DNA from 3 places in the Mesorhizobium sp. M0152 genome. Region 3 is predicted to be linked to each of the others. Evidence: riboswitches for the same ligand, from Rfam matches in the RefSeq annotation. Region 3 holds a riboswitch; each other region holds the start of a gene.

Region 1 (3,270 bases), on a different contig from region 3:
CGGCCATAGAGGGCGAGGATGCCGAGTGCCGCGACGATCGCCGGCAGGGCCAGGGGTATGGCGAAGAGTTGCAGGATGAAGGCGCGGCCGAAGAAAGCTGGATGCCGCGACAGCGCGCGCGCCACGAACAATGCCGGGCCGACTGAAAGCAGCGTCGAGAGCGCCGCCTGCCAGAGCGTGAAGCGGATAACGCGCAGGAGATAGGCGTCGAAGGCCCCCCGCGCGCCGGATAAGTCGTGGGCACCCTCGATGATCAGGCCGGCAAACGCCCCGCCAATGAGGAGCGCGATTGCAGCGAGTGCGAGGACACCGGCGGTGGTGCGGGGGTCAGCGCGTTGCACGCTGCACCATCTGCCTCGATATCATCGACTGGCGGGGACTTGACGAACGTGACTGCCGGACATCTCCCCCACGAGGGGGAAGATCGGATGTCGCTGCGGCTTCCGCCAATCTCAAACGCTGCCAGGAACGAGCCGGCAACGAAGCTGCCAATCTCCCCCCTTGTGGGGGAGATGTCCGGTCCATCCTCTGCAGCAGCTGCGCTGCAGCTGCGGAGGACGGGCAGGACAGAGGGGGGCGCCGGAGGGCGATCATCTTTCAATCATATAGCCAAACTACTTGCTCATCACCGCCAGCCATTCATCCACCCAGGCCTTGCGGTTGGCCGCGACCTCCTCGGGGCTGAACAGCAAGGTCTTGGCCGGCTTGACCAGTCTGTCGAAGGCCGGGTTGAGCGGTTTGTCGGTCTTGCCGGCCGGGAACATCCAGTTGGTCTCCGGGATGGCGTCCTGGAATTTCGGTCCGGTCATGAAGGCCATGAACTTTTCCGCCAGCGGATTCTTGGCCCCCGTGGTGGTGACGCCCGCGACCTCGATCTGCAGGTACTCGCCCTCGTCGAAGGACGCCGCCTGGTAGCGCTCGGTGTTTTCGGCGACCATGTGATAGGCCGGCGAGGTGGTGTAGGACAGCACCATGGGCGCCTCGCCCTTGGTGAACAAGCCGTAGGCCTCGCTCCAGCCCGGCGTCACGGTCAGCACCTTGGCCTTGAGCTTGGCCCAGGCCTCCGGCGCCTTGTCGCCATAGACCGACTTGACCCACAACAGCAGGCCGAGACCCGGTGTCGAAGTGCGCGGATCCTGGATGACGATCTTGTCGTCGGCGCTGCCTTCGACCAGCTCCTTCAGGCTCTTCGGCGGTGTCTTCAGCTTCTGCGTGTCATAGACGACGGCGAAATAGCCGTAGTCGAAGGGAACAAAAGTGTCGTCGCTCCAGCCACCCGGCACGTTGACCTCCGTCACCGCGCCATGCGGCGCGAACAGGCCGCTGGCCTTGGCGTCGGCGGTGAGGTTGGTGTCGAGGCCAAGCACGATGTCGGCCTTGGTCGAGGCGCCTTCGAGCTTGACGCGGTTGAGCAAGGCCACGCCATCGGCGACCGAGACGAACTCGACATCGCAGCCGCATTCCGCCTCGAACTCCTTCTTCACAACCGGGCCGGGACCCCAGTCGGCGGTGAAGCTTTCATAGGTGTAGACGGTGAGCTTGTCCTTGGCCAAGGCCGGTCCGGACAGGGCCAGGACCATTGCCGAGACAAGAGAGTATAAAAGCGTGCGCATCGGCGCCTCCTTCGTTCGAGTTGAAGGGAATTGAGGCGTCGGACTGTCCGAAACGTCTAATCCCTCCGCCGGTACAAACCGGATCAGGTTCAGCGGGTTGGCGAGACTGCCTCTCAGCCGGTCCGCGAAGATCGCGTCCGGCACCCCGTTAGAGCGCCTCGACACATAGGCCCGGCCGGCGAACCACGCAAGCGGAGTTTGCCGGCCTTCCGTTTCCCGTGCCGGGCTGGTAAGGGCGACAGGATATGAGCACATTCACCATCCTGCTTGGCGGCGATCTCATCCGCACGCCGCGGCTCGACCGCCATGTCGAACGTTCCCGCGTGATCGCCGCCGACGCCGGCATCGGCCACGCGCGGCTGCTGGACCTTACCCCGGAGCTGTGGGTGGGCGATTTCGATTCCGTGCCGGCCAATCTGCCTGACGATCTCGCCGCCGTACCGCGCCGGACCTTTCCGGCGGAGAAGGACCAGACCGACGGTGAACTGGCGATCGCGGCTGCGCTCGAACGCGGTGCGACCCGTCTCGTGCTTGCAGGCGCCTTCGGCGGCAAGCGCGCCGACCACGCCTTCCTGCATATGGCACTCGGCCTGCGGCTGGCCGAGGCGGGAACGGAAGTGCTCTTGACCAGCGGCGCCCAGGAAGGCGTTCCTCTGCTGTCCGGGAAAGCCGGTTTCGACTATGCCGCCGGCACGCTGTTTTCGATCCTTGGCTTCTCCGAACTTGCCGGCCTGACCGTTTCCGGCGCCAAATGGCCGCTGAACCACGTCCAGGTGGCGTTCGGCTCGTCGCTGACCATCTCCAACGAAGTCAAGGGCAGCCTTGAGATCGCCCTCGGCCACGGCCGCGCGATGCTGCTTGCTCATCCCTATCCACTACCTGAAAGCTGACATGGCCCCGCCCCTTCTCAATCTCGACGGGATAAAACTGACCTTTGGTGGCGCGCCGCTGCTCGATGGCGCCGCCTTGACCGCCTCGGCCGGCGACAAGATCGCGCTGGTCGGCCGCAATGGGTCCGGCAAGTCGACGCTGCTCAAGATCGCCGCCGGACTGATCGAGCCGCAGGACGGCGAGGTGTTCCGCCAGCCTTCGGCGACCGTCCGCTATTTGCCGCAGATGCCCGACATGGAAGGCTTCGCGACCGTGCGCGCCTATGTCGAGGCCGGGCTTGGCCCCGCCGACGATCCCTACCGCGCCAGCTACCTGATGGAACACCTCGGCCTGTCGGGCGAAGAGCGGCCGAACGACCTGTCCGGCGGCGAGGCCAGGCGCGCGGCACTTGCCCGCGTCATGGCGCCGGAACCCGACATTCTGCTGCTCGATGAGCCGACCAACCATCTCGATCTGTCAGTCATCGAATGGCTGGAAGAGGAACTCGTTCGCACCTCCTCCGCCCTCATCGTCATCTCGCACGACCGCCGCTTTCTCGAACGCGTGTCGCGTGCCACCGTCTGGCTCGATCGCGGCCAGACCCGCAGGCTGGACAAGGGCTTTGGCCATTTCGAGGAGTGGCGCGACCTCGTGCTGGAGGAGGAAGAGCGCGAGCAGCACAAGCTCGGCCGCCAAGTCGTGCGCGAGGAGCACTGGCTACGCTATGGCGTGACGGCAAGACGCAAGCGCAACATGCGCCGGCTGGGCGAATTGCAGACCATGCGCC
Region 2 (3,270 bases), on a different contig from region 3:
TATCTTTCGGCGGAAAACGTTGAGGCAATCCGTGTCGACACTGGCAATCTCGAAGCGTTGGTCCGCGAAAGTTCGCGGCTGCGTGCTACCCACGACATTGCTGGCATTACTGGCTTTGCCGGGGACCATGAATCGATCTATGCGACAGTTGGCAAGCTTTGCCGGCATTTCGATCTACCGGGACCGAACCCTGAATCGATTGAACGAAGCTGCGACAAATTCAAGCAACGCCAACTCCTCGCGCAGGCCGGCGTTCCAATACCGGCTTATCGGTTGGCAACAAATGCGGCGGAGGTAGAAAGCTCGGCTGCAGAGATCGGCCCGCCCGTGATTCTTAAGCCGGCAGTAGGCAGCGGCAGCATGGGTGTCCGATTGTGCCGCAGCCTCGAAGACGTAGCCGAACATACGACCTATCTATTGGGCGGAAAGCACATATGGCGGTCTACACCGAAAATACTCGTCGAAGAATTCGCACAGGGCCCGTTCTATAGCATTAATGTTATGGGGAATGAGGTCGTTGCGATTTGCGCCAATGACTTTGGTCCCCTCCCCCATTTCGTCATACGTGAGGTGACGTATCCGGCCCTGCTAACCGATCAGGAGCGTGAGCGCATCGCCGATGTTTCGCTGAGCAGTTTGCGGGCTCTCGGCCTTGGCTGGGGGCCAACTAACATTGAACTCCGGTGCACGAAACGCGGTCCAGTTGTCATTGAAGTCAATCCGCGTCTTAGTGGCGCGCCCGACCCTCAACTGGTCCAGTTAGCTTACGGTGTCGACCTCGTCACCGAGCACATCAAGCTTGTTATTGGCGAGAAATGGGATCTGCGCAAAAAGCATTCGCATACTGCGGCCGCGCGATTCCTGCTTCCTGATCAAGATGGCACCCTGGACTGGATTGGTGGCGACACTCAGGCAGCTGCTATATCAGGTGTGGCCGAGGTCAAATTGAATGTTGAACCCAAGACACCGATCGTCAGGAAGGGGGATTTCCGAGACTGGATTGGACATGTCATTGCCACTTCGCCCAGCCGTGCTGAAACCGACGGCGCCCTTCAGCGAGCGGTCGACTTGATCGATTGGTCGATCACCCCTTTTCCGGCGACAATAAGAGGTGATCGAGAGCACGATGTTTGTGGGGCGTTCGGGCGGCCCACCAGTTCTGTTCCGATCAGGCATTGACGGCTTAAGATCCTTGAAACGCAGCAGTTCCCACGTCAATGTCACATCAAGTTTGACGAGGCAAATGCAGCTTTGGCCACACCTGCCTTGTCTCCCGCGGAACTTCTCCGCGACCCATGGCGAGGCCGTCGGCCCAATTTGGGCCCAATTTGAATGCCGCCCACCGCCGCCGCAGGACGAACATGCGCTTGACAAGACAACGCCGGCCCGTTCAACTTGAGGCATTCACCAGGGGAGTCCCGGCAAGGGGCTGAGATACTGCTGGCTTTCGCGGCGCAGTGACCCGTTGAACCTGATCCAGTTCATACTGGCGTAGGGACGGTGCAAGCGCTCTGCGGGAGTTCACGCCCGAGGTGCTGTTTCGGCAGGTCGACAGAAGCGTCTTTTCATCCTTCCGGCACAGAACTGGGTCTCCAATGCATGAGCAAAGGAGCCTCAAGATGAATGCCCTCACCCCAGCCGTCTCAACGGGACCGCTGCCTGCTTCGCGTAAGATCCACAAGCCCGGTGCCATCCACCCGCAGATCAGGGTGCCGATGCGCGAAATCTCCGTCCATCCGACAGCCGGCGAACCGCCCGTCACCGTCTACGATCCGTCGGGCCCCTATACCGATCCGGCTGTCGAAACCAGCATCGAAAAAGGCCTGGCCCGGCTTCGCCACGAATGGATCTTGGCGCGCGGCGATGTCGAGGTCTGCGACGGCCGCCATGTCCGGCCGGAGGACAACGGATTCGCGACGGGCGAACGCCTGACGCCAGAATTTCCCATCCGCCACCGACCGCTCAGGGCCAAAGCAGGCAAGGCGGTGACGCAGCTTGCCTACGCGCGCGCCGGCATCATCACACCCGAAATGGAGTTCGTCGCCATCCGCGAGAACCTTGGTCGCGAGATCCTGCGCGGCAAGCTTGAGCGCGACGGCGAGGCTTTCGGCGCGACGCTGCCCGATTTCGTCACGCCCGAATTCGTGCGTGACGAGGTGGCGCGCGGACGGGCGATCATCCCCGCCAACATCAACCATCCCGAGAGCGAGCCAATGATCATCGGCCGCAATTTCCTGGTCAAGATCAACGCCAATATCGGCAACTCCGCCGTCACATCGTCGATGGCGGAAGAGGTCGAAAAGATGGTGTGGGCGATCCGCTGGGGCGCCGATACGGTGATGGACCTGTCGACCGGCCGCAACATCCACAACATCCGCGACTGGATCGTGCGCAACGCGCCGGTGCCGATCGGCACGGTGCCGCTCTACCAAGCGCTCGAAAAGGTCGGCGGCATTGCCGAGGATCTGACCTGGGAGGTCTACCGCGACACGCTGATCGAACAGGCCGAGCAAGGCGTCGACTATTTCACCATCCACGCCGGCGTGCGGCTGCATTACATCCCGCTGACCGTCGACCGGGTGACGGGTATCGTCTCGCGCGGCGGCTCGATCATGGCCAAATGGTGCCTGCACCATCACCGGGAAAGCTTCCTCTACGAGCACTTCGCGGAGATCTGCGACATCGCCAGAGCCTACGACGTCTCCTTCTCGCTCGGCGACGGCCTTCGTCCGGGCTCGATCGCCGATGCCAACGACGCGGCGCAGTTCGCCGAGTTGGAAACGCTCGGCGAGCTGACGCAGATCGCCTGGGCGAAGGATTGCCAGGTGATGATCGAGGGGCCTGGCCACGTGCCGATGCACAAAATCAAGGCGAACATGGACAAGCAACTCGCCGTCTGCGGCGAGGCGCCGTTCTATACGCTTGGACCGCTGACGACCGACATCGCGCCGGGCTATGACCACATCACCTCAGGCATTGGCGCCGCGATGATCGGCTGGTTCGGCACCGCCATGCTCTGCTACGTCACGCCCAAGGAGCATCTCGGCCTTCCCGATCGCAACGACGTCAAGATCGGCGTGATCACCTACAAGATCGCCGCCCACGCCGCCGACCTGGCGAAGGGCCATCCGGCAGCGAAAGTCAGGGATGATGCGCTTTCCCGCGCGCGCTTCGAGTTCCGCTGGGAGGACCAGTTCAACCTGTCGCTCGATCCCGAAACCGCGCGGTCCTTCCACGACCAGACTTTGCCCAAGGAAGCGCACAAGGTGG
Region 3 (3,270 bases):
ACGCTGAGCGAGATGTCGGCGAGCACATCGAGCCCGCCAAACGCCTTGCGCACATGCCGCAATTCGAGCCGGCTCATCGCGACGGCCCCTTCCCTGCCGGCTCCCTGCCGGCTCGTTCCCAAGGCATGGCCAGGCGCTGCAGCAGCACCGTCAGCCCGAACAGGACGAGTGTGAGCGCGGCGCTTGCGCCCACGGCCGCCAGCACCAGATCGGGGCGGAAATTGTTCTTGGCGTTGAGCATGTAGATGCCCAGCCCCTTCGCCGCGCCCGCATATTCGGCGAAGATGGCGCCGACCACGGCGTAGGTGATCGAGATCCTCAGGCCCGCGAAGAAATAGGGCAGCGCCGAAGGCAGCCGTGCCAGCAGGAAGACGCGCCAGCGCCCTGCCCCCATGGCGCGCAGCATCTGGCCGATCTCGGCCTCGGTTGCCTCATAGCCCTGCACCAGCGCCACCAGCATCGGGAAGAAGGTGACCAGCGCCACCAGCATGATCTTGGGCTTCAGCCCGAAGCCGAACCACAGCACCACCAGCGGCGCGATCGCCACCAGCGGCAAGGTCTGGCTGACGATGAGGACGGGAAACAATGCACGCCGCAGCGGCCGGAAGAAATCAACCAGCATCGACAGCGCGAAGGCGCCGCTGATCGAGCAGGCAAAGCCGATCAGCGTGGCGCGAATGGTGGGGATGGCGTTGTCGACCAGCGCCTCGCGATTGAGCATCGCTTGCGCGAAGACGCGCGACGGCGCCGGGAGCGTCGTCGGCCTGATCCCGGAATAACGGGCGTAAAGCTCCCATGCCACCAGGAGCAACCCGACTGAAATCACGGCCGGTGCTGCCTTGGCGAGGAGGTCCGCGAGGCGACGCGGATAGCTGGATGGCGATGAGACCACGGATGAACAGACCTGTGACGGCGGTACGCGCGAAAAAGGCGCTGAGCTTCAGGCAGCGGTGGGGCTGTTGGCCGAAACCGTGACGTCGAGGGTGACATGGCCGGCGCCCGGCCCGAAGCGGCAGAAAGCTTCGTTCAGCGTGGCGAAGATAGCGCCGGCATCGCCGCGTAGTTTGGTGCAGAAATGTTTTGAGCGCTCATAGACGCCGGACTGTTTCAGGAAATCGATGCAGCCATAGATCTCGTCCATGTGATCGCCCGTGCCCATCACATAGAGCGAGAACTGCGCCGCGGCCGGCTGACCGGTCGAGGGCATAGCCTGCACGGCGCGGATGGCGGCCACCTTGCGCTCCGCAAGCGGGAGGACGGGGCCGCCGATCGCGTCGGAGCGGCAGATCGGATCGTCCGGCTCGCCCGGGCAACCGCGCGAGATCGCCGCTGAAAACACGCAGTGCTTGCCGCTGGCGCAAGCCGCCACGAACAGGTCGCGCATGGCCGGAAACAGCACCTCGGGCGGTCCGACCAGCAAGGTCGAGATGTCGTCGGTCTCGATCCGGAGCCTGTCTCGGTATGGATCGAGCGCACCGAGCGCCCCCAGAATGACGCCGACGAAATCGTCGGCCATGGGATAAAGGGAAATCTGTGCGCCTGAAAACATCGCCCGCCTCGCTCCGCTGGTATTACCCAGATCAGCTTCTAGGGTCTGTGGGCTTGCCGCCCCCGTCTCAGCCCCGACCGTACGGAGCACCCCTGTGGATGGGCGGGTTAAAGCACCATTCGCCCGATTTGGGAAGTCGTTTTTGTGTCGATGCCGCATCAAAAAACAATGCGCCAAGCCCGATCATGGAACGAAAGAAGTCGAAACCGCCGGGCGAAATTTATCCGGAACCTTTCACTGCCGTGATCGGTTCCCCCAACAGTCGCGATGCGATCACCATCGTAGAAATGAGCGACGACTTCACAGAAATGGAGACAAACCATGTTCATGAAAATCCTCGCAGCTTCGGCTCTCACGATTGGTCTCGCCACGTCGGCCATGGCGCAAAGCGCTGGCAATGACGGCGCCGACGGAAACGGCGGTAGCGGCCGGTCGGTTACAGTCGACCCGAACACACCGGCATCGCCGAACACGATCGATCCCAGCACGACCAACAGCATCATCGGCGTGCCCGGCGATCTGAACTCGAATGCCGATAGAAACTGTCCCGCCGGCCCGCAGGGTGCACAGCCGGACGCCACCCACACCTCGCCCGGCACCACTACGCCGACAGTCAACGACAATCATTGCGGCAAGTGAGGCTTGCCCAATCAGAGAGAAAGCCGCGGAGCATGGGCTCCCCGGCTTTCTTCAGATGGCTTGGCATTCCCGGACACGGAACGCTGAAGTTAGGCGCATTTGAGGCCTGACACTGCCGGTCGGCAACCGGGCGGCAGTGTCGCCTTAATCGCTATGAAACGGCCTTCTCACGAACCGGCAGTTTCCAGCCCGGCCTGACGAAATGGCAGGTGTAACCGTTGGGGTATTTCTCCAGATAGTCCTGATGCTCGGGTTCGGCTTCCCAGAACGGGCCGGCCGGCGCAATTTCGGTAACGACCTTGCCCGGCCACAGACCGGAAGCATCGACGTCGGCAATGGTGTCCTCCGCGACGCGCTTCTGCTCGTCGTTGGTGTAGTAGATCGCCGAACGGTAACTCATCCCGACATCGTTGCCCTGGCGGTTGCGTGTCGTCGGATCGTGGATCTGGAAGAAGAATTCCAGGAGCGTGCGGTAGCTTATCTTGGCCGGGTCGAAATTGATCTCGATGGCTTCGGCATGGGTGCCATGATTGCGATAAGTGGCGTTCGGCACGTCGCCGCCACTGTAGCCGACCCGGGTGGAAAGGACGCCCGGAAAGCGTCGGATCAGGTCCTGCATGCCCCAGAAGCAGCCGCCGGCAAGCACTGCGCGTTCGCTCGAAGTCGCCATGTCTCGTCTCCCAAAAAGCAATTCCGGCTATGACTTCTGTCCGGAATTGCGCGAAGAAGTTGGATCTCCCGATAGATGGGCATTGCCGCCTGCTTCGTCCAGTCACCCGCAAAGGCACAGCTGCCCGGATGCGTGCGGCCTTGCAAGTGAATATCACCACCGCGCGAAACGAGCGACGGGGCTCAGTTGCGCGCATCCAGGGTTCGACTGTCGATGGCAACCGGCAGCCGCATGCCCGGCGCAATGGCGGCAAAACTGACGAAGCTGGCCGGACCAGACCGACGTCGCATCCAAACCGGCGGCAGGCAGCCCTGCAGGCACCCAGCGATTCATGGAGTCGTCTATTCCCGCCATGCGGCGCTTAAAACCACATCGTCCGGCTTACCGAACAGCCCCAACATCAAAGCTTACG

What was found. Region 3 has a riboswitch for thiamine pyrophosphate ahead of NKJ26_RS19695 (YkoF family thiamine/hydroxymethylpyrimidine-binding protein). Riboswitches for the same ligand answer to the same signal wherever they lie in the genome.
Region 1: another riboswitch for thiamine pyrophosphate. It lies ahead of thiB (thiamine ABC transporter substrate binding subunit); the one in region 3 lies ahead of NKJ26_RS19695 (YkoF family thiamine/hydroxymethylpyrimidine-binding protein).
Region 2: another riboswitch for thiamine pyrophosphate. It lies ahead of thiC (phosphomethylpyrimidine synthase ThiC); the one in region 3 lies ahead of NKJ26_RS19695 (YkoF family thiamine/hydroxymethylpyrimidine-binding protein).

Annotation. Positions count from the first base shown of each region.
Region 1 covers NZ_JAMYTH010000008.1:176,341-179,610, reverse strand. Annotated here, with positions in the region: gene thiP (thiamine/thiamine pyrophosphate ABC transporter permease) at 1-341, opposite strand, end outside; gene thiB (thiamine ABC transporter substrate binding subunit) at 615-1,613, opposite strand; TPP riboswitch at 1,657-1,771, opposite strand; gene NKJ26_RS11660 (thiamine diphosphokinase) at 1,859-2,503, shown strand; gene NKJ26_RS11655 (ABC-F family ATP-binding cassette domain-containing protein) at 2,505-3,270, shown strand, end outside.
Region 2 covers NZ_JAMYTH010000042.1:30,891-34,160, forward strand. Annotated here, with positions in the region: gene NKJ26_RS28280 (ATP-grasp domain-containing protein) at 1-1,179, shown strand, start outside; TPP riboswitch at 1,400-1,516, shown strand; gene thiC (phosphomethylpyrimidine synthase ThiC) at 1,620-3,270, shown strand, end outside.
Region 3 covers NZ_JAMYTH010000019.1:64,556-67,825, reverse strand. Annotated here, with positions in the region: gene NKJ26_RS19705 (ABC transporter ATP-binding protein) at 1-77, opposite strand, end outside; gene NKJ26_RS19700 (ABC transporter permease) at 74-892, opposite strand; gene NKJ26_RS19695 (YkoF family thiamine/hydroxymethylpyrimidine-binding protein) at 941-1,549, opposite strand; TPP riboswitch at 1,540-1,653, opposite strand; gene NKJ26_RS19690 (hypothetical protein) at 1,648-1,950, shown strand; gene NKJ26_RS19685 (hypothetical protein) at 1,871-2,188, shown strand; gene msrA (peptide-methionine (S)-S-oxide reductase MsrA) at 2,340-2,858, opposite strand.